DNA from 4 places in the Comamonas fluminis genome. Region 4 is predicted to be linked to each of the others. Evidence: predicted binding sites of a transcription regulator. Region 4 holds the regulator's gene; each other region holds the start of a gene.
The links. The regulator FNR, encoded in region 4, switches genes on or off when oxygen is low (the NO sensors DNR and NnrR bind a similar motif). The targets are predictions, from matches to a motif close to TTGATNNNNATCAA.

Region 1: the regulator FNR is predicted to act here: its motif matches at 1,919-1,932, upstream of JDW18_RS12885 (DUF2189 domain-containing protein).
Region 2: the regulator FNR is predicted to act here: its motif matches at 2,711-2,724, upstream of cydD (thiol reductant ABC exporter subunit CydD).
Region 3: the regulator FNR is predicted to act here: its motif matches at 1,935-1,948, upstream of JDW18_RS09145 (OmpW/AlkL family protein).

The regions. Positions count from the first base shown of each region.
Region 1 is NZ_CP066783.1:2,731,928-2,737,407, reverse strand. Features, by position in the region: gene JDW18_RS12895 (BON domain-containing protein) at 1-491, shown strand, start outside; gene JDW18_RS12890 (PLP-dependent transferase) at 642-1,880, shown strand; gene JDW18_RS12885 (DUF2189 domain-containing protein) at 2,117-2,923, shown strand; gene JDW18_RS12880 (arylesterase) at 3,233-3,901, opposite strand; gene JDW18_RS12875 (ABC transporter ATP-binding protein) at 3,900-4,580, shown strand; gene sstT (serine/threonine transporter SstT) at 4,670-5,480, opposite strand, start outside.
Region 2 is NZ_CP066783.1:3,379,756-3,385,235, reverse strand. Features, by position in the region: gene JDW18_RS15680 (acyl-CoA dehydrogenase) at 1-1,531, shown strand, start outside; gene JDW18_RS15675 (NAD(P)H-dependent flavin oxidoreductase) at 1,629-2,585, shown strand; gene cydD (thiol reductant ABC exporter subunit CydD) at 2,837-4,576, shown strand; gene JDW18_RS15665 (amino acid ABC transporter ATP-binding/permease protein) at 4,573-5,480, shown strand, end outside.
Region 3 is NZ_CP066783.1:1,907,277-1,912,756, forward strand. Features, by position in the region: gene JDW18_RS09130 (VWA domain-containing protein) at 1-405, shown strand, start outside; gene JDW18_RS09135 (hypothetical protein) at 434-655, opposite strand; gene JDW18_RS09140 (DUF808 domain-containing protein) at 800-1,813, shown strand; gene JDW18_RS09145 (OmpW/AlkL family protein) at 2,030-2,635, shown strand; gene JDW18_RS09150 (energy transducer TonB) at 2,803-3,423, opposite strand; gene JDW18_RS09155 (O-acetylhomoserine aminocarboxypropyltransferase/cysteine synthase family protein) at 3,484-4,761, opposite strand; gene JDW18_RS09160 (GGDEF domain-containing protein) at 4,971-5,480, shown strand, end outside.
Region 4 is NZ_CP066783.1:2,025,689-2,031,168, forward strand. Features, by position in the region: gene ccoP (cytochrome-c oxidase, cbb3-type subunit III) at 1-37, shown strand, start outside; gene ccoG (cytochrome c oxidase accessory protein CcoG) at 120-1,565, shown strand; gene JDW18_RS09690 (FixH family protein) at 1,650-1,955, shown strand; gene JDW18_RS09695 (hypothetical protein) at 2,243-2,506, shown strand; gene fnr (fumarate/nitrate reduction transcriptional regulator Fnr) at 2,592-3,314, opposite strand; gene hemN (oxygen-independent coproporphyrinogen III oxidase) at 3,587-4,969, shown strand; gene JDW18_RS09710 (sulfite exporter TauE/SafE family protein) at 4,973-5,480, shown strand, end outside.

The DNA of each region.
Region 1 (5,480 bases), 710 kb from region 4:
GTTCCGTCCACATTCTGGCTGTGACAGCTCTGGCCTTTGGTCTGGCCGCCTGCGGCAAGTCTGACGACAACAAGACTGCCGGTCAAAAGCTGGATTCCGCCATTTCGCAGACTGAGCAAGCTGCCCAGAACGCAGGCAACAAGATTGAAGATGGCGCAGCCAAGGCTGGCGACGCAACTTCCAACGCACTGGACAAGGCTGGCGACAAGATCGCCGGTGCTGCTGACACCGCAGGCCAGAAGGTTGAAGCAGGCGCTGCTTCCGTGGGCGCAGCTCTGGACGACGCAGGCATCACCGCTGGCGTGAAGACCGAGCTGATCAAGGCTCCTGAAATCAGTGCTCTGCAAATTGATGTGGACACCAAGGGTGGCGTGGTCACTCTGAACGGCACGGTTCCTTCCGAATCCGTCAAGACCCAGGCTGGCGACATTGCCAAGGCTGCCAAGGGCGTGACCTCGGTGACCAACAACCTGACCGTGAAGGCCAGCTGATTCTTTTTCATCAGCGACCATCACCTCAAAGCCAGAGCGCGCAAGCCCTCTGGCTTTTTTACGTCTGCAGGTGCGGATGCCGTGGTGCGCCAAGTGCCATTTGCGTTCGGTAACGGCGGGGGCAGTGTCAACAGGCTCTAATATTCCCCCATGACCCAAGCCAAAGACCAAGCCGCAATCAAGCTCTCCACCCATCTGATTCACCATCCGTATCAGGCGCCTGCCGATTTTGCTGCGCCGGTGCCTGCGGTGCACAAGGCATCGACCGTGTTCTTCGAGAACGTGCAGGCCATGCGCGATCGCCGCTGGCTGGACAAAAGCAGCTACACCTACGGACTGCATGGCACGCCCACCACATACACGCTGGAGGAGCGCCTGGCCACGCTGGAAGGCGGCTTGCAATGCCTGCTGGTGCCCAGCGGGCTGGCGGCCATTGCCACCACCTCGCTGGCGCTGCTCAAGACTGGCGATGAGGTGCTGGTGCCCGATAACGTCTATGGCCCCAACAAGACGATTACCGAGGGCGAGCTGGCCCACTTCGGCGTCACGCACCAGTATTACGACCCCACCAGTGTGGAAGATCTGGCCGCCAGGATCACGCCTGCCACCCGGCTGGTCTGGCTCGAAGCCCCTGGCTCGGTCACCATGGAATTCCCCGATCTGATCGCGCAGGTGCGCCTGTGCCGCGAAAAAGGCATTACCACGGTGCTGGACAACACCTGGGGTGCGGGGCTGGCATTCAAGCCTTTCGATTTGCTGGGGGATGGCGGCAGTCTGGGCGTGGATGTCACGGCCCATGCGTTGACCAAATATCCGAGCGGTGGCGGCGATGTGCTGATGGGCAGCATCATCACGCGCAATCAGCCGCTGCATATGCGCATCAAGCTCTCGCATATGCGCATGGGTCTGGGCGTGAGCGGCAATGATGCCGAAGCCGTGCTGCGCAGCCTGCCCAGCATTGGCCTGCGCTACCACGCACAGGACAAGGCTGCGCGCCAGCTGGCGCAGTGGCTGGCCACGCAAAGCGCCGTGGTGCAGGTGCTGCACCCCGCCATGCCCGATGCCCCCGGCCATGCGCACTGGAAGCAGCTGTGCGCTCAAGGAGGAAACAGCGAAGGTGTGGCAGCAGGCCTGTTCAGCGTGGTGATTGATGAGCGCTTTGATCAGGCCGCTGTGGACCGATTCTGCGACAGCCTGCAGCTCTTCAAGCTTGGCTACAGCTGGGGCGGTCCTGTCAGTCTGGTCGTGCCTTACGAACTGGCCGAGATGCGCAGTCGCGCTACGCCGCATATCAAAGCAGGCACGGTGGTGCGCTTTGCCATTGGTCTGGAAGATGCGGCCGACTTGCAGGCCGATCTGGCGCAGGCGCTGCAAAAAGCGTTTGCCTGAGGGTGCAAGATCGCTCTTGATTCAATAGCTGGCTGCGATTGATATTCATCAATTTCATGGGTATATCTATTGAATGTCCATGAATAGCATGCGCAGGCTGCTCATGAATCGATAGTGCATCAGGGTTGGCACTTGCGGGCTTTCCGCAATGCCAAGCCTTGGCCTGAGCGGTAACTTGTGTGCACAGGCCCGCACTGCCATCCCGGATGGGGCCCGGCAAACATGAAGGGCTCCGCATGCAAGCTTCCCCTGTTTCCGACAACAACACCCCCGCAGACCCTGCGGCACTGCATGTTCGCCACCTGCGCTGGGCGCAGCCCTGGCAGTGGCTGGTGCTGGGTACGCGTGATGTGATGCGGGCACCGTGGATTGCACTGTTTTATGGCCTGTGTTTCTGGGGCATGGCGCTGCTGTTGGGCTGGGTGTTTCGCGCCAGCCCTGAATATGTGATGTCCATGGCCAGCGGCTGTTTGCTGGTCGGTCCATTTCTGGCCATGGGTTTGTATGAAGTCAGCCACAGGCTGGAACAAGGGCAGCAGCCGCAGCTGGGCGCGTCGCTGGACTGCTGGAGCGGGCATCTGCAAAGCATGGGCATGCTGGTCATGGTGCTGATGGTGCTGGAAATGCTCTGGGGCCGCGCAGCCATGGTGGTGTTTGCTATCTCATTTGATACAGGCATGCCCACCACGGCGAGCATTCTGCAAACGGTAATGCGGCCTGAAAACTGGGAATTTCTGCTGATCTACACTCTGGTTGGCGGTGTGTTTGCGGCGCTGGTCTTTGGCTTCACCGTCGTAGCCCTGCCCACAATTCTGGACAGGGATTCGGACGCTTTGACCGCCTGCATCACCAGCATGCGCGTGGTGGGGCTCAATATGGGCGTCATGCTGTGGTGGGCTGTCATCATCACGGCGCTGGTGGCAGCCTCCATGCTGCTCTATGGCGCGGGGCTGGTGGTGGTGGGGCCGGTTCTGGGTTGTGCCAGCTGGCATGCCTACAGGGCCAGTGTCTTCACCGTGGAAGACAATGCAGCAGAGGCCTGAAATAGGCGTCCGGACAATCGACAGGGCCTGCAGACAAGCCTTCAAAAAGGCCCGTAAAAAGGAACGCTGTGTGGGAATGGCTTAAAAAATTTTTGACTCCGCGCCCGGATGCGGCGGGGCGTACTTCCGATTCCGGCTCGTCTTGGCGTGACACCCGTAGCGTGCCGGGCGACGATGGCCGCGATTCTGGCTGGGCTAGCGAAGACTGCGGGGACGACTCCAGCAGTTCTGACAGCAGTGGGGACAGTGGCGGAGACAGCGGAGGCGGTGGTGACGGGGGCAGCGACTGATGCGCCTTGCCCCGTTTTCTCAGTTCAGCATGGGTTTGAGTTTGGGCCAGACGTTTTCCAGCATTCTGGGCTGGGCCTGGGCATTGGGGTGTATGCGATCGGCCTGAAACCACTGCATGGCGTCGGGGCTGTCGCCAAACCCGGCCAGTAAAAAGGGCAGCAGGGGCAGCTTGTTCTGGCTGGCGATGCTCTGAAACATCTGCGCAAACTGCTCGGTATAGCTGGCGCCGTAGTTGGGTGGCACCTGCATGCCCACCAGCATCACTTTGGCGCCTGCATCGCGGCTGGCCTTGACCATGGCTTCCATATTGCTCTGAGAGCTTTGCAGCGGCAGGCCGCGCAGGGCGTCATTGCCGCCCAGCTCCAGAATCACGATGGATGGCTTGTGCTGGCTCAGCAGCGCAGGCAGGCGAGCGCGTCCGCCCGAGGTGGTGTCGCCGCTGATGCTGGCATTGACCACGGCGCGCGGATTCTTTTGCTCCTGCAGGCGTTGCTCCAGCAGCTTGACCCAGCCTTTGCCACGGTTCAGGCCGTATTCGGCGCTCAGCGAGTCACCCAGCACCAGCACTGGCCCCGTCTTGTTCTGCGCATTGACAGCGCCCCAAGGCCCCGAAATTCCCAGCGCCAGGGCAAGCGCGATAAAGTGGCGGCGGTCTTTTCCCATCTTTGCGTTGCTCGATTGATTCATGCCAGACACTTCCACCCCCTTTTTGATCACCGTTGAGAGCCTCGCCAAATCCGTTCAGGACTCCACGGGCGTGCTGGATATTTTGCGAGATATTGACTTGCAATTCCGGGAAGGGGAAACCGTGGCGATTGTGGGCGCGTCTGGCTCTGGCAAAAGCACGCTGCTGTCCATACTGGCGGGGCTGGATACGCCCAGTCGTGGCACGGTGCGATTGCAGGGGCAGGACTTGTTTGCCCTGAGCGAAGACGACCGCGCCGCACTGCGGGCGCAGAAGATGGGTTTTGTGTTCCAGAGCTTTCAGCTGCTGGGCAACCTCACAGCACTGGAGAACGTGATGCTGCCGCTGGAGCTGGCCGGCGCACGCGATGCACGTGCCCGCGCCACGCAGATGATGGAGCGCGTAGGCCTGGGCCAGCGCCTGAACCACTATCCCAAGCTGATGTCGGGGGGCGAGCAGCAGCGCGTGGCGCTGGCCCGTGCCTTTGTGGTGGAGCCTGCGGTGCTGCTGGCCGACGAGCCCACGGGCAGTCTGGACTTTGCGACGGGCCAGACCATCATGGATTTGATGTTCGCCCTGAACCGCGAGCGCGGCACCACCCTGATTCTGGTGACCCATGACCGCAGCATTGCGGCCCAGTGCGACCGAAGCATCACCATCGAAGCAGGGCGAGCCATCTGAAATAAAAAAAGGCCTGTAAAAATGACAGGCCTTTTTGGGTTCAAGCGCTTATTGAATAAGCGCTTGCAGCTATAAAAACAAGAGTTTCTTCAGACGCGAGGCACTTCCAGCCCCGCCTTGCGCTCGGCAGCGCGGCAGGCTGCGGCGGTGAACAGCACGTCGGTGGAGGAGTTGAGGGCGGTTTCGGTCGAGTCCTGAATCACGCCAATCACATAGCCCACGCCCACCACCTGCATGGCGACATCGTTGGGAATGTTGAACAGGCTGCAGGCCAGCGGAATCAGCAGCAGCGAGCCGCCGGGCACGCCCGAAGCGCCGCAGGCACAGACGGAAGACACCACGCACAGCAGGATGGCGGTGGGAATGTCCACCGAGATGTTCAGCGTGTGGGCCGCAGCCAGTGTCAGCACGCTGATGGTGATGGCCGCGCCTGCCATATTGATGGTGGCGCCCAGCGGGATGGAGATGCTGTAGGTGTTCTCGTCGAGCTTGAGCTTCTGGGCCAGTGCCAGGTTCACGGGAATGTTCGCGCCCGAGCTGCGGGTGAAGAAGGCCGTGACCGCACTCTCGCGCAGGCAGGTCAGTACCAGCGGGTAGGGGTTGCGGCGGGTCTGTGTCCAGACAATGATGGGGTTGACCACCAGCGCCACAAACACCATGCAGCCTACCAGCACGGCCAGCAGGTGCGCATAGTCCTTGAGGGCATCCAGACCGCCCGTGGAGAAGGTGGCTACCACCAGGCCAAAAATGCCCAGCGGCGCAAGGCGAATCACGAACTGAATGACCAGGGTGATAGCCTGACCGAAGTCTTCCACCATGGTGCGGGTGGTGGGGCTGGCATGGCGCAGCGCCACGCCCAGCGCAATCGCCCAGACCAAAATGCCGATGTAGTTGGCATTC
Region 2 (5,480 bases), 1.4 Mb from region 4:
CGGCTGGCAGGGCCTGCAGCACCCCACGGACTTTGGCGGCCAGGGCCTGCCCAAGATCATTGGTGCAGCTTGCATCGAGATGCTCAACAGCGCCAATTTGAGCTTTGCGCTGTGCCCTTTACTCACCGATGGTGCCATTGAAGCCTTGCTGACTGCGGGCAGCGACTCCCTCAAGTCCACCTATCTGGAAAAGCTGGTGACCGGTGAGTGGACGGGCACCATGAACCTGACCGAGCCCCAGGCGGGCTCCGATCTGGCGCTGGTGCGCACCAAGGCAGAACCTCAGGGTGATGGTTCTTACAAGGTGTTTGGCACCAAGATCTTCATCACCTACGGTGAGCACGATATGGCCGAGAACATCGTGCATCTGGTGCTGGCCCGTGTGGCCGGTGCGCCCGAAGGTGTGAAGGGCATCAGCCTGTTTGTGGTGCCCAAGTTCTTGGTCAATGCCGATGGCTCATTGGGCGAGCGCAATGATGTGCATTGCGTCAGCATCGAGCACAAGATGGGCATCAAGGCGTCGCCCACCGCCGTGCTGCAGTTTGGCGACCACGGTGGCGCAGTCGGTTACCTCGTCGGCGAAGAAAACCGTGGCCTCGAATACATGTTCATCATGATGAACGCCGCCCGCTACGCCGTGGGCGTGCAAGGCATTGCTGTGGCTGAACGCAGCTACCAACACGCCGTAGCCTACGCCAAGGAGCGCGTGCAAAGCCGCCCGGTCGATGGCTCGGTCAAGGCCAGCGCCACCATCATTCATCACCCCGATGTGCGCCGCATGCTCATGACCATGCGTGCCAGCACCGAAGGCTGCCGCGCCATGGCCACCACGGCCGCTGCGGCTTATGACGCTGCTCACCACCATCCCGACGCCGCCACGCGCCAGCAGAATCAGGCCTTCTATGAATTCATGGTGCCGCTGGTCAAGGGCTACAGCACCGAGATGAGTCTGGAAGTGACCAGCCTGGGCGTGCAAGTGCACGGCGGCATGGGCTTTATCGAAGAAACCGGCGCCGCCCAGTACTACCGCGATGCCAAGATTCTGACCATCTACGAAGGCACCACCGCCATTCAAGCCAATGACCTCGTGGGCCGCAAGACCACCCGTGACGGCGGCCAGACCGCCAAGGCCATTGCCGCCCAAATTGAAAAAACCGAGGCCGAGCTGAACGCCAACGGCACAGACGCCGCCAAGGCCGTGGCCAAGCATCTGGGTGAGGCCCGTCAGGCATTCCTGCAAGTGGTGGACTTCATGGTGGCGAATGCTAAGACCAACCCCAATGCCGCCTACGCAGGCAGCGTGCCCTATCTGATGCTGACCGGCAATCTGGTCGCAGGCTGGCAACTGGGCCGCTCGGTGCTGGTGGCGCAAGCGCTGTTGCAAAAGGGACAGGAAGCGGCCTTTATGCAGGCGAAACTGGCTACAGCCCAGTTCTATGCCGAGCATATTCTGACGCGCGTTCCCGGTCAGGCCGGTGCCATTACCCAAGGTGGTGCCAGCGTGATGGCGCTGCCAATGGAACAGTTCTGAGGCTGCCTGAATACTATTAAAAGATGAGCTGCTAGCGCTTGATTTATCAGCGCTGGCGGTTAATTTGATCTGAAAAATATCAACAAGGAGACAAGCAATGTCCAAACTGCCATCTGCTTTGCAAAAGCTGGCTTTGCCCGTGATTGGTTCGCCGCTGTTCATCATCAGCAACCCCAAGCTGGTGATAGAGCAGTGCAAGGCGGGCATTGTGGGCTCCATGCCTGCGCTTAATGCGCGGCCTGCGGAGCAACTGGAAGACTGGCTGGCCGAGATCACCGAAACGCTGGCGGCCTGGGACAAGGCCCACCCCGACAGCCCCTCTGCGCCGTTCGCCATCAATCAGATCGTGCACAAAAGCAATGACCGGCTGGAGCACGACATGCAGGTCTGCGCCAAGTACAAGGTGCCCATCGTCATCACCAGCCTGGGTGCGCGTGAGGATGTGAATCAGGCCGTGCACAGCTGGGGTGGTGTGGTGCTGCACGACATCATCAACAACAAGTTTGCGAAGAAGGCGATTGAAAAGGGCGCCGATGGCCTGATCGCCGTGGCCGCGGGTGCGGGTGGACATGCGGGCGTGAAGAGCCCGTTTGCGCTGATTCAGGAAATTCGCCAGTGGTTTGACGGCCCTGTAGCGCTGTCTGGCGCCATTGCCACGGGCGACGCCGTGCTGGCCGCGCAGGCCATGGGAGCAGACTTTGCCTATATCGGCTCGGCCTTCATTGCCACGGACGAGGCCCGCGCGGTAGATGGCTACAAGCAGGCGATTGTGGAGGGCAACTCTGACGACGTGGTCTACAGCAATCTGTTTACCGGCGTACATGGCAACTACCTGGCCCCATCTATTCGCGCTGCGGGGCTGGACCCGGACAACCTGCCAGAGTCCGACCCTAGCAAGATGAACTTTGGCGGCAGTGCGCAGAAAGCCTGGAAGGACATCTGGGGTTGCGGTCAGGGCATTGGCGCGATTGACAAGGTGGTGCCCACGGCCGAACTGGTGGCACGCCTGAAGCGTGAGTATGCGCAGGCCAGAGAGCGCTTGCTCGGTCACTGAAGTCAGACCTCTTTGGCTGAACAGAACGGCACCTTTGGGTGCCGTTTTTTTCGTTCTGCGAGTGCTCTTGATGTTGCTCAAGTGCTGCAATTCAAAGGGTTAACCCTTGTTAATTGCGTTTGAATTTGACGCCAGTCAATGTCGCTTGAGTCCTGCAATTGGCTTTTGCGGCTGCCGCCATGATGATTGTCAAAAGAAGAGTAAGATTATTTAAATTTCAGTAAATACTGAAAATTCAGAAATTAACATTCATGTCTTCATCTCCCGCCAGTAGCACGCAAACCTCCATGGAAACGGCGCAAGCCACCATGGCGGTGAGCGTGCGCCGCCCAAGTGCGGGCGCGTTGTGGCAGATGGCGGCCGCCCTGATCTGGTTGCCGCAGGCGGTATTGCTGGCATGGGCGGTGCAGCGCATGGCCGATGGTCAGGGTGTGGCGCAGATCTGGCACATGGCTGTCGGCGTTCTGGCGCTGGGCTTGCTGCGTGCATGGCTGGACGGCCATGGCGGCTGGCTGGCTAACCGCGCTGCGCGTGAGCAACTGAGCCAGTTGCGGGCGCAGGTGGTGCAGGCGCTGGGCCGTGCATCGCCGCTGGATAAGGCACGCGCCGCCTCGGGTCAGGCGGCAAGTGCTGTGGCCGAACAGGCAGAAGCCATCGTGCCCTGGCTGGCCCGCTACCAGAGTGCCATGTGGCGCGTGCGCATTCTGCCTTTGGCCATTGTGGCCGCTGTCGGCAGCCAGTCATGGGTTGCTGCTCTCATTTTGATTGTTGCCGCGCCGCTGATTCCCGTGTTCATGGCGATTGTGGGCTGGCGTGCCAAGGCCGCCAGCGAAGAGCAGATGGTGCAACTGGGCGAAATGAACGCCTTTTTGCTGGACCGTTTGCGCGGCCTGAGCACTTTGCGCGCTCTGCAGGCCGTGGATTTGACGGGTCAGCGCCTGCGCGCCCATGCCGAAGATTTGCGTGCCCGCACCATGCGCGTGCTGCGCATTGCGTTTCTGTCTTCTGCCGTGCTGGAGCTGTTCTCTGCGCTGGGTGTAGCTATGGTGGCTGTCTATATCGGCTTTCACCTGCTGGGCACGCTGAACTTTGGCGCCTGGGGTGGCAAGCTCAGCCTGGGCCAGTCCATGTTTGTGCTGCTGCTGGCCCCGGCATTTTTCGAGCCACTGCGTGACCTGTCAGCCGTCTGGCATGACCGCGCTTCGGGCGAAGCCGCCTTGCAGACCTTGAAGAATATGCAGTCTCAGTCCGTTGAGATCGTAGGGACGGACGATTCTCAAAAAAGTGAGCATCAAGTAAGCGTAATTGCTGGACTTGTGCGTGTTTCTGATCTGATTGTGCAGGCACCGGGTGCGCAGAGCCGTCTGGCACCTGTCACCCTGAATGTGCAGCCCGGCGAGCATGTAGCGCTGTGGAGCCCCAGTGGTGCAGGCAAGTCTTTGCTGCTGGCGCAGATCGCAGGCCTGCTGCCGGTGCAGCAAGGTCGTATCGAGATTGATGGCCAGATTCTGAATGCGGAAACTGCACCAGCACTGCGCAGCCGTATGGCCTGGATGAGTCAGCAACCCCATGTGTTCTCAGGCTCGGTGGCACGCAATATTGCGCTGGGTAATGCAGCAGTTTCTGATCAGCAAATTGCCACGGCAACCCAGCAGGCGCAGCTTGATAAGACTCTGGCCCCCCGCGCTGGCATGAGTCTGGGTGAGGGCGGCAGTGGCCTGTCGGGCGGTGAAGTTGTTCGTCTGGCGCTGGCACGCCTGGCAGTGCAGGCCCATGCAGGGCTGCTGCTGGTGGATGAGCCGACCGCGCACCTGGACCCTGTGACAGCCGCGCAGATTGCGCAGTCCCTCAGGCAACTGGCCAAGGGGCGCACCCTGCTGGTGGCTACGCACGATGCACAACTGGCGGCAGCCATGGATCGGGTGATCGAGCTGCCCGTGCTGGCTGCACTGCCTGTACTGCCCTCCCAAGAACTGGAGCAGGTCGCATGAGTTGCAACGCTGTTTCACGCAACCCTGTTTCTTTACGCCAGGTGTTGATCGCCCTTGGGCAGATGGCCCCACGCAAGCTCTGGCTGGGCGGTGTCGCGCTGGCAGCGCTGACGGTGCTCATGGGCATGGCCTTGCTGGGGCTGTCGGGCTGGTTTATTACCGCCACGGCGATTGCCGGGCTGGTGCCCGCAGTGGCTCTCGTCTTCGATGTATTCATGCCGTCTGCCGGTATTCGCCTGCTGGCCGTGGGGCGCACTGGTGCACGTTATGCCGAGCGCATGGTCACGCACGACGCTACGCTGGCCGTACTGGCTGCGCTGCGCCAGAAGCTGTTTTTGCACTGGGCCCGCCCGCAGGCTGCGCGTATGCTGCTGCAGCGGCCCGCCCGTTTGCTGCAGCGCCTGACTTCGGATGTGGACGCGCTGGACAACCTTTATCTGCGCCTGCTGGTGCCCGCCTGTTCGGCGCTGGGCGCGGCTTTGCTGCTGGCACTGGCCTATGGCGTGATGCGCTGGTGGCTGGGCTTGCTGGCACTGGCCTGGCTGCTGCTGGCGGGCTGGGGCATTGCTCTTTGGCAGGGGCTGCGCAGCCGCAAGGCCGCTGTGCGCCGTGCCATGGCGCTGGAAGCCATGCGCGCTCAGACCGTGGATCTGGTCGCCGGCCAGACCGATTTGCTGATGGCGGGGCAGTTGCCACGCCAGATGCAGCAGGTCTTGCGCAGCGACGAGCGGGCAGCCGTCGCTGATGCACAGCTTTATGGCACAGAAGCGGCTGCAGTCAAGGCGTATGGCGCGGTATCTGCTATTACTTTAAGTGCATCTGTGTTGCTGATGGCCTGGCTGATGGAGCAGGGCTGGATCAATGCACCCGTTGCGGCGCTGGGAATTTTGCTGGCACTGTCGGC
Region 3 (5,480 bases), 120 kb from region 4:
TTGACCGACAAACTGGACGACCCAGTGGACGTGCTGTTTGGCGTGCAACTGGGTGGGGGCACTGATATCAACGGCGCGGTGGGCTACTGCCAGAGCATCATCAGCGAGCCGCGCAACACGATTTTGGTACTGATCTCTGACCTGTATGAAGGCGGCGTTGAATCGGGCCTGCTGCGCCGTGCCAACGAGCTGGTCGAATCCGGTGTGCAGTTTGTCACGCTGCTGGCGCTGAGCGACGAGGGCGCTCCGTCATACGACGCCGACCTGGCCGCCAAGCTGGCCGCCTTGGGCGTGCCATCGTTTGCCTGCACGCCAGACGCCTTCCCGCAGCTAATGGCCGCTGCCATCCGCCGCGACGATGTGAGCGCCTGGGCGGCGACGCAGGGTTTCAAGACCAGCAAATAACAAAGCTGGCTCGGCTGGCTCGGCTGGCTCAGTCTGGCAGGGCCACGCCCAGCTTGGCCAGCTTTGCCGCCGCCACATCACGGCGGCGTGCGGCTTTTGCCGCTGTTTCACTCACGGTGGCAATGGTCTTGGGGCCTTTGCCTGCAGCGGCCTTGACCAGGTCTGCCTTCTTGCTGGCTTCGGCGGCCAGCTTGCGGTAGCTGGCGATCAGTTCGGCAATCAGTTCGGCATGGGCTGCGGCTTGGTTCACGGGGTTTCCTGTTCGTTGAGGGCCGCATTGTCACGGCAAAAGCGGGAGCGCTTTGAATGCCATTACAGATTGGCGAATTACTGGCACGGAGGGCGCTGGGTTTGAAGGCATGATGGCGGTCGTTCAAACCAATGAGGAAATGCGATGGCAGGTGCAGGCCTATTGATGCTGCTCGACGACATCACAGCGCTGCTGGACGATGTTGCCTTGATGACCAAAACAGCCGCCAGCAAAAGCACGGCGATTCTGGATGATGTGGCCACTCAGACCAAAGTGGCGGTGCAGAAAACGGCCGGTGTGCTGGGCGATGATCTGGCGCTGAATGCGGAGCAGGTGACTGGCGTCAAGGCCAACCGAGAGTTGCCAGTGGTCTGGGCAGTGGCCAAGGGCTCGCTGATGAACAAGGCGATCCTGGTTCCAGCGGCGCTGTTGATCAGCGCGTTTGCGCCCTGGCTGATTACGCCGCTGCTGATGGTGGGCGGCGCTTTTCTGTGCTTTGAAGGAGTGGAAAAAATCCTGGAGCTTTTTCACAAAAAGAAGGCACACGATGTGCATGAAGCCGAGGTCGATGCAGACGAGGCCGTGCACAAGGGCGTAGCGCCTTCGTCGGTCAGAGCAGCGCGCGAAAAGCACATGGACCCGATGGAGTACGAGAAGCAAAAGGTCAAGGGCGCTGTGCGCACGGACTTTATTCTTTCTGCAGAAATCATGGCCATTGCGCTGGGTACGGTCTCGACCAAGCCCATCTGGGAGCAGGGCGCAGTGCTGATCGCAGTGGCGCTGGCCATCACGGTGTTTGTCTATGGTCTGGTGGCTGGGATTGTGCGTATGGATGACGTGGGCAACTGGCTGATGGCCAAGTCCAGCAGCGCCGCCCAAGCCTTTGGTCGCGGCCTGATTGCGTTCACGCCCTGGTTGATGCGTGGCCTGTCCATCGTGGGGACAGCTGCAATGTTCATGGTGGGCGGCAGCCTGCTGGTGCATGGCATTGGCCCGATTGAGCATTGGGTTCAGACCGCAGTGGTGCCTATGGGCGGTATTGCCGCTGCGCTGGGGCCAGTGCTGGTGCATGTGGTGGTGGGCGCCATCATTGGTGGCGTTGTGGTGCTGTGCGTGGAGTTGTGGCACAAGCTCAGGCCCGCCAAGGCTGCTCATTAAAAGCATAGCTAGCACCCTATGAGTGGTGCTGGCTTGAGATGAATCAGAAGCTAGCTAGATGCAAAGCGGCCGTGGCCCATGGGCAACGGCCGCTTTTTTCTTTGGGTTCATGGTTGGCAGATTGATATGGGACAAACCCGAGCAGGGTTGGCTTTGTTTCAATCAATGCCAAGGGAAGTGCAAAGCGCTCCCACTGATTACCTCAAGGAAAAGCCCATGAAAAAGACTCTGATCGCGATTGCCGCTGCTGCCAGCGCCCTGACTGCTGGTACTGCTTTTGCCCAATCCTTTGATGGCTCCAGCCCCTGGCAAGTGCGTGTGCGCGCCGTGCATCTGAACAGCGACAACGGCGGCGCTGCTGGCGATGCGGGTGTGAGCATCAACAACAAGTGGATTCCTGAAGTGGACGTGTCCTACTTCTTCACGCCCAATATCGCTGCCGAGCTGATCCTGACCTACCCGCAAAAGCATGACGTGCGTCTGGCTGGCGACAAGATTGGTTCGCTCAAGCATCTGCCCCCCACATTGCTGGCGCAGTACCACTTCACCAACTTCGGTGCCTTCAAGCCCTATGTGGGCGCTGGCGTGAACTACACCAATTTTTCGAGTGTGAATCTGCCTGAAGGCGTGAGCATCAAGAAAAACAGCTTTGGCGGTGCGCTGCAGCTGGGGTTTGACTATGCGCTGGACAAGAACTGGTCGCTGAACTTCGACGTCAAGAAGGTCTATCTGGGCACCAAGGTGACTGGTGCAGGTCTGGATAACGCCAAGTTGAAGGTTGATCCATGGCTGGTTGGCGTGGGTGTGGGCTATCGTTTCTGATAGCTGCACCGCAAAGAGTGTTCTTGCCTGCGGCCTTCTTCCGCAGGCAAGTCACGCACCACAGTCATTGTGGTGCACTGGAATAAGCGGGTCGGCATGGTCTGCTTATTTCGTGGCTAGGGTGTATGTTTGTATCGGTATTTCGCTTGCGCGGAGTACCGATTTTTTTATTCCTGAAGCTTGTAGCGAAATGCCTGAATCAGGCAGGCGGCGACGGGTTTTCCTTGCCAGGTGGGAGGCGAGAACTTCCACTGGCGCAGAGCCTGAATGGATGCCTTGACCAGCGCCGGATGGGCGCCGGGCCGCACCGCATAGTTCCCGAGTTGTCCCGTCTCTGAAATCTGGAAGATGATCACGACAGGCCCCTCAGTATTGCTGTCGATCAGAACTTTTGGGTAGTCAGGCAGGGCGGTGCGCTGGATCTGGGGCGGCTGATCGAGTTGTATGGATGACAGGCAGTCTCTGAGCCATGCCGGGCGCTCTGAGGCTGAAATCCACGGGGCTTGCTGGCTGCCCTGTGGCACCAATGATGGCGTGGTGCGCGGCCCCGCAGTGGGCGGTACCGCATAGATGGGTGCGGGGGCATCTTGGGGCTGCACAGGTTGCGGCTGCACAGGTTGCTGCACCTGGCTGCGGTCAATGACCGTGCGCTGCGCCGACTCTTCAATCGGCGGCTCTGGCTTCAGGGGCACTTGCCTGCAGCCCCCCAGCCAGAGCATGCCCAGCAGCAGGGCCAGCGCAGGACGATGTGGAAGGCAGCGATAGCCAGAGCGAAGTGCTGAAATCATGCGGAAGTCTCCTGGGTGCAGCCCGCAGCATTGCAGGTGCGGGCTGTTGCATGGAGACTTTTATACTTGGGCCAGTGCCTGCTCCAGGTCGGCCAGCAGGTCGTCAATATGCTCAATGCCTACCGACAGGCGCACCATGCCTTCGGTCACGCCCGCCTTGGCCAGCTCTTTTTCATCCAGCTGGCGGTGTGTGGTCGAGGCAGGGTGCGTGGCCAGTGATTTGGCATCGCCAATATTGACCAGACGTGTGAACAGCTGCAGCGCATCCAAAAAGCGCGCTCCAGCCTCGCGCCCCTGTGCCCCCTTCAAGCTGAACGACAAAATGCCCGATGCACGGCCGCCCGACTGCTTTTGCACGATGGCGTGGTCGGGGTGGTCTTTCAGGCCCGCATAGCGCACCCATTCCACCTTGGGGTGGTTTTGCAGGGTTTCGGCAATCTTTTGCGTGTTCTCGCAGATGCGGTCCATGCGCAGCGCCAGGGTTTCAATGCCTTGCAGGATCTGGAAGGCGTTTTGCGGCGAGATGGCAGCGCCCATATTGCGCAGCGGCACCACGCGGGCGCGGCCGATAAAGGCGGCTGGGCCCAGCGCTTCGGTATAGACCACGCCGTGGTAGCTGACGTCGGGCTCGTTCAGGCGCTTGAAGCGGGCTTTGTGCTCCGCCCAGGGGAACTTGCCGCTGTCCACAATCGCGCCGCCCACGCTGGTGCCGTGGCCGCCCAGGTATTTGGTCAGCGAATGCACCACGATGTCTGCGCCAAACTCGATGGGGCGCAGCAGGTAGGGCGAAGGCACGGTGTTGTCCACGATCAGCGGCACGCCGTGCGCATGGGCCACATCGGCCAGGGCCTTGATGTCGGTCACATTGCCCAGAGGGTTGCCGATGGATTCGATGAACACGGCCTTGGTTTTGGCGTCGATCAGCTTGCCAAAGCTGGCCGGGTCGCGCGGGTCGGCAAAGCGCACCTCAATGCCTTGCTGGGGGAAGGTGTGGGCAAACAGGTTGTAGGTGCCGCCATACAACGTGCTGGCCGACACGATGTTGTCACCGGCTTCAGCCAATGTCTGGATGGCCGCAGTGATGGCGGCCATGCCCGAAGCCACGGCCAGCGCGGCAATGCCGCCTTCCAGTGCGGCCACGCGCTTTTCCAGCACATCGGTGGTGGGGTTCATGATGCGGGTGTAGATATTGCCCGGCACCTTCAAATCAAACAGATCGGCGCCATGCTGGGCGCTGTCGAACGCATAGGCCACCGTCTGGTAGATGGGCACGGCGCAGGCCTTGGTCGTGGGGTCGGGGGAATAGCCGGCGTGTACGGCAAGGGTTTCGATGCGCATGGTGCTGTCTCTCTTTAGGGTTGAAGAATGCTTTTCGAGGAACCTGATCGTTTCATTATGCGTAGCTGTGAACGACGCATGAACGACACAGTAGCTATGTGCTTATGCGACTTCTGAAAAGACGATGATCGAAATCGTCAGGGTGTGGATACACTTTGCAGGAAAATTGACTACATAATTTTTAACATTCTCCTACAGGAGTCATTTCGGTGAACGAGCCCGCAGACCTGTACTTTGCGCTGATAGCACCGGCTTGCGTCGTGCTGTTCGGCGTGGTGCTGGTGCTTTGCTGGTGGGCTCAGCGGCATCGGGCGCAGTCAAAGTACCTGCTTTGGCTGGCCGCCGGGTATGTGCTTCCGGCTGCCGCCTTGGCCGCTCAAAGTCTGATGAGCAACGCGCAGCTGGGCAAAACGGCGCTGCTGACGGGCGTGCTCTATCTGTCGGGGGCCTGGTGCCTGGCTCAGGGAATGTCGCTGCGATTTGCCGGGCGCCGGGCCAGTGTGCTGGCGGGCCTGCTCATCGGGGGCTTTGCACTGTCCGGAGTCTTTTATTTTTCAGAGCTCAGCGACCGGTTGTGGATTCGTGTGCTATTTCTCAATCTCGGGGTGGGCTTGCTGCAGTTACTGGCCGTTTTGCCACCGCATCGCTTGTCGGCCGGTGCAGACAAGCTGGAAAAGACGGTGCGCTGGACTTATGGCCTGTTTGCCATTTACTCATTG
Region 4 (5,480 bases):
TGTGTGGAGTCTCTCCAACGTGCAGACACAGAAATGATCTGAGTGAAAAGGCGGTGTCAGTGGCACCGCCTTTTTTGCGCTGGGAATTTCAGTAATTACAAAAATATTAAGGAACTGCGATGTCATGCGACCCCGGGAAACCGCGCAAGATCATCCCGATCACCCCCGAGCCTAAAGACGGTACAGAACCTGGTTATGTGCCTTTGTTTGCCTCTGAGCAAAAAGTTTACTCACGCTCCATCAGCGGTGTGTTTGCACGCTGGCGCTGGGTCATGGTGCTGTTGACGCAGCTGTTTTTCTATGGCATGCCCTGGCTGCAGTGGGGCGAGCGTCAAATGCTGCTCTTTGATCTGGAAGCGCGGCGCTTTTACCTGTTCGGGCTGGTGCTTTACCCACAGGATTTCATCTACCTCACCGGTCTTCTCATCATCAGCGCGCTAGCGCTTTTCCTGTTTACGGCCGTCGCCGGACGCCTGTGGTGTGGCTTTACCTGCCCGCAGACGGTCTATACCGAAATCTTCATGTGGATCGAGAGCAAGGTCGAAGGTGACCGCAGCGCTCGCATGCGCATCGACAAGAATGGCTGGACCTTCGAGAAAATCTGGAAGAAGTCGCTCAAGCAGTTTCTGTGGATTGCCTTGTCCCTGTGGACGGGCTTTACCTTCGTGGGCTTCTTTGTGCCCATTCGCGAACTGGCGGTTGAGCTGCTGTCCTTGCAAGGCAACTGGCAGATCTTCTGGGTGCTGTTCTACGGATTTGCCACCTACGGCAACGCAGGCTATATGCGCGAGCAGGTCTGCAAATACATGTGCCCCTATGCGCGCTTTCAGAGCGCCATGTTCGACAAGGACACCATGATCGTCAGCTACGACGCTGTGCGTGGTGAAGGTCGCGGTCCCCGCAGGAAGGGCGTGGATTACAAGGCCGAAGGTCTGGGCGACTGCATCGACTGCAAGCTGTGCGTGCAGGTCTGCCCTGTGGGCATCGACATCCGCAAGGGCCTGCAGTACGAATGTATTGGCTGTGGCCTGTGCATCGACGCCTGCAACTCCGTGATGGACAAGATGGAGTACCCGCGTGGCCTGATTCGCCTGACCACGCAGAACGCCGTGGCCAAGGCCTGGAAGCATGCGCAGATGATTCGCCGTATCTTCCGCCCCCGCGTGCTGATCTACTCCACAGTCTTGATCGCCTTGAGCGCGGCCATGATTGCCAGCCTGGTTCTGCGCGAGCCCGTCAAGGTGGACGTGATTCGCGACCGCGCAGCGCTCTCGCGCATCGTGGCAGGCGGCAAGCTGGAGAACGTCTATCGTCTGCAGATCATGAATGCGACAGAGTCCGAGCAACGTTATCGCATCACTGCGGTGGGCCTGCAGAGTCTGGAAGTGGCGTCCGAGCAGGAAGTCACCGTGGGCCCGGCAGAGACACGCGGCATTGCCGTGCGTCTGCAGATTCCTTATGGCTCGGCCGATGCGGGCTCGCACACCATCCACTTCAATCTGGATGCGGTGCAGGCCGGTGGTGGTCGCGTCTCCGAAAAAGCCGTCTTCCTCGTGCCGCGCTGAGCGGCAAGGTTATCGACTATCCGCAACAATAACTCTGCCTGCGGAGCCTCCCGGGCAGAGTTCATCGATTGAAAGAGGTCTGCCATGTTGGCAACATCAGCCCGCGCAGCAAGCGCAATCAAACCCAAGCACCCCGAGGACGGCAGGCCCTGGTGGAAGTACGCCCATGTCTGGCTGGTTTTTGCCGGCCCGGCGATTGTGGTCGTTGCCGGTTTTGTCACGGCCTATATCGCCATGAGCAAGCCCGATCCCGTGATTGACCCTGACTACTACCGTCACGGCATCGAGATCAACCAGCGCCTGAGCGAATCGCAAAAAAGCCTGGCGCCCGCTGTGACCGGTCGCAACCATGCGGCAACGCCCGCGCAGGATCACCCCACCGATCGCTGATGAATGGCTTGTCAGGCCCTCCTTCTGGCGGCCTGAAGCTTGACCAAGGCCGCTGAGCGGCCTTTTTTCATGCCCTGATTTTCAAAAAGAGGAGCTGTGGGCGGTTGATCCGCAAGGGCTTTCAAGACAATCTGGCTTGAAGTGGAGGATGGGAAGGCGCCAGTAGCTATCAAATCAAGAGTTCCTGCGGGTTTATCTGCTCGGGGCTTGCCCGCACTGGGGCTGTTCAGTGGCTGAAATTGCTGTGCAAAATGTGTTCATCCCCCGACAGCCCATGGAGATTCGTGATGGACACTCAGCGCTGGATGTGGACTGCCTGGCCTGCTTTTCTGGCCGCTGCAGTCATGGAAATGGTGGTTTTTGCCTTTGTGGACCCGCTGGATGTGCACTGGCTGGGTGCGCCGCTGGAATGGTCACGCAGCGCCATCTACACGGCGGCCTTCTTTGCCTTCTGGCTGGTCATGCTGCTGTGCAGCGTGATGACGCGCATGCTGGCGCGCTCGGCTCAGGATTTGAACGACGGCATTGTCTCGCAGCCGTTGCCCGAATGAGCTGGCTGCGGCAAGTGCGCCGCGCTCAAACAACAAAGCCCGCGTGATGCGGGCTTTTGTCATGGGCTCAGTCAGCGCTTGTCGATCAGTTCTGGCACTGCTGGCTGTTGACGATGCGCTTGAGCGCTTCGGTATCCAGAATGCGCAGATGGCGCTGCTTGACTTCCACAATGCCTTCCTCGGCAAACTTGGAGAAGGTGCGGCTGACGGTCTCCAGCTTCAGGCCCAGATAGCTGCCAATTTCCTCGCGGGTCATGCGCAGCACCAGCTCGGACTTGGAGAAGCCGCGTGCGGCCAGGCGCTGCACCAGGTTCAGCACAAAGGCGGCCAGGCGCTCTTCAGCGCGCATGCTGCCCAGTAGCAGCATGACGCCGTGCTCACGCACGATCTCGCGGCTCATCACCTTGTGCACATGGTTTTGCAGGGCGGTGACTTCACGCGACAGCTGCTCCAGCTTGTCAAAAGGCATCACGCAGACTTCTGCGTCTTCCAGCGCCACAGCGTCGCAGGTGTGGTGATCGTTGACGATGCCATCCAGACCAATGATTTCACCGGCCATCTGAAAGCCCGTGACCTGGTCACGACCATCTTCGGTGGCCACACAGGTCTTGAAGAAGCCCGTGCGGATGGCGTACAGCGAAGTGAACTCCTCGCCATTGCGAAACAGCAGACCGCCGCGCTTGATCTTGCGGCGCGTGGCCACGATTTCGTCGATGCGCTCCATTTGGTCGTCGTCCAGGCCCATGGGCATGCACAGTTCACGCAGATTGCAGTTGGAGCAGGATGCTTTGATGGTCTGAAGATTCATGGCTTTAAAGCAGCGGCACAGACAGACATGGGTATGAAGTCGCGCCGGTCATTGACCTCTAGGGTTGGTAATGAGATGGATCAAATTGTCGCAGCACTTGCCTTGTTATCCCTTGATGTGAATCAAGGACAGGAATTTTGCCTTGGGGCACATTGAAGAGACTGATTCCAATAACACGCGCTCACTGCAACAACAATAGGTGTCGGGCTTCGCTGCAAAACAGCCAGGCTCAGGCGCTGGCTGCAATGTGAGTACACCCTGACAGACAAGTTATGACCGCAGTTACGCCCGAGTTGCTAAGCCGTTTTGATATCGCGGGGCCTCGCTACACGTCGTTCCCTACAGCCGACCGTTTTGTTGAGGCTTTCGGTCCTGAGGACTATACCTTGGCGCTGCAGCAGCGCAAGGCACATTCTGGTGCCCGGGCCTTGCCTCTGTCGCTTTATGTGCATGTGCCGTTCTGCGAGTCGCTGTGCTACTACTGCGCCTGCAACAAAATCGTCACCAAGCACCACGAAAAAGCGGTGCAATACCTTGATTATCTGCGCCGCGAAGTTGCCATGCATACCGAGCATTGTGGCAAGGGCCAACTGGTCAGCCAGTTGCACCTGGGGGGCGGCACGCCAACCTTCTTCAGCGATGAAGAGCTGGGCCAGCTCATGGAGCTGCTGCGCGAGCATTTCAAGCTCGACCCCGCAGGCGAATACTCCATCGAGGTTGATCCTCGCACCGTGAGCAACGAGCGCCTGCTGGCACTCAAGGAGCTGGGTTTCAACCGCCTGAGCTTTGGTGTGCAGGACTTTGACCCTGATGTGCAAAAAGCCGTGCACCGTGAGCAGCCTGCAGACCAGGTATTTGCCTTGGTGGAAAAAGCGCGCGAGCTGGGCTTTGTCTCCATCAACGTGGACCTGATCTACGGCTTGCCCAAGCAGACTCCGCAGTCTTTTGCACGCACGCTGGAGCAGGTCAACAGCCTGCGCCCTGATCGCATTGCGCTGTATGCCTATGCGCATCTGCCAGAACGCTTCAAGCCGCAGCGCCGCATTGAGTCTGCCGATCTGCCCATGGGGCAGGACAAGCTCAATATGCTCTCGGGCGCGATTGATGCCTTCATGGAAGGCGGCTATGTCTATGTGGGCATGGACCACTTCGCGCTGCCCAGCGATTCGCTGGCCGTTGCCAAGCGCCAGGGGCGTTTGCATCGCAACTTTCAGGGCTACAGCACTCAGCCAGACTGTGACCTGATCGCGCTGGGGGTATCGGCCATCGGCAAGGTGGGCGCGACCTACAGCCAGAACGTCAAGACGCTGGAAGAGTATTACGACGCCATTGACGGTGGCCTGCTGCCCGTGCAGCGGGGGCTCGCACTGTCGCGCGATGACATGGTGCGCCGCGCCGTCATCATGGCTGTGATGTGCCAGGGTGCGGTGCTGTATGAGCCCATGGAGCAGGCCTGGCTGATTAACTTCCGCGAGTACTTTGCGCCTGAGATAAAGGCATTGGAAGAAATGCAGTCCAATGGCCTGCTGACGCTGGGTGAAGAGGGCTTTCAGGTTACGGCGCTGGGCTGGTTCTTTGTGCGCGGAGTAGCCATGCTGTTTGACCGCTATTTGCAGGCCGACAAGAACCGTACGCGTTTTTCACGCATCATCTAGCGCATGTTGTTTTCGCTGGTCTGGACTGCTTTGATCATGGGGCTCGTGGGTGGGCCCCATTGTCTTGTAATGTGCGCTGCGCCCTGCAGTGCAGTCACTGGCAGTCACGCTCTGGCGCCGGGCCAGCGGCCTGTGGTGATGCACGGGTTGCGCAAGCGCCAGTGGCTGCGTGCCAGCCTGTTTCACCTGGGGCGAATCGCTGGCTACGCGGCGCTGGGCGCGGTGGCTGCGGTGGCCATGGAAAGCCTGTCCTGGCTCACCAGCCAGACGACGGCGCTGCAAAAGCTCTGGACACTGATGCATGTGGCTGTCATGGCCTGGGGTCTGGCCATGGTGGTTCAAGCCCGTCAGCCCGTGTGGCTGGAGCGCGCAGGTCGTGCAGCCTGGGCCAGGGTTCAGCCTTGGGTTAGTGCGCCCGGCGGCAGTATGGCGGCGGGCTTTGCCTGGGCGCTGATGCCTTGCGGTTTGCTGTATTCGGCGGTGCTGGTGGCCGCTCTCAGCGGTGGGGCAT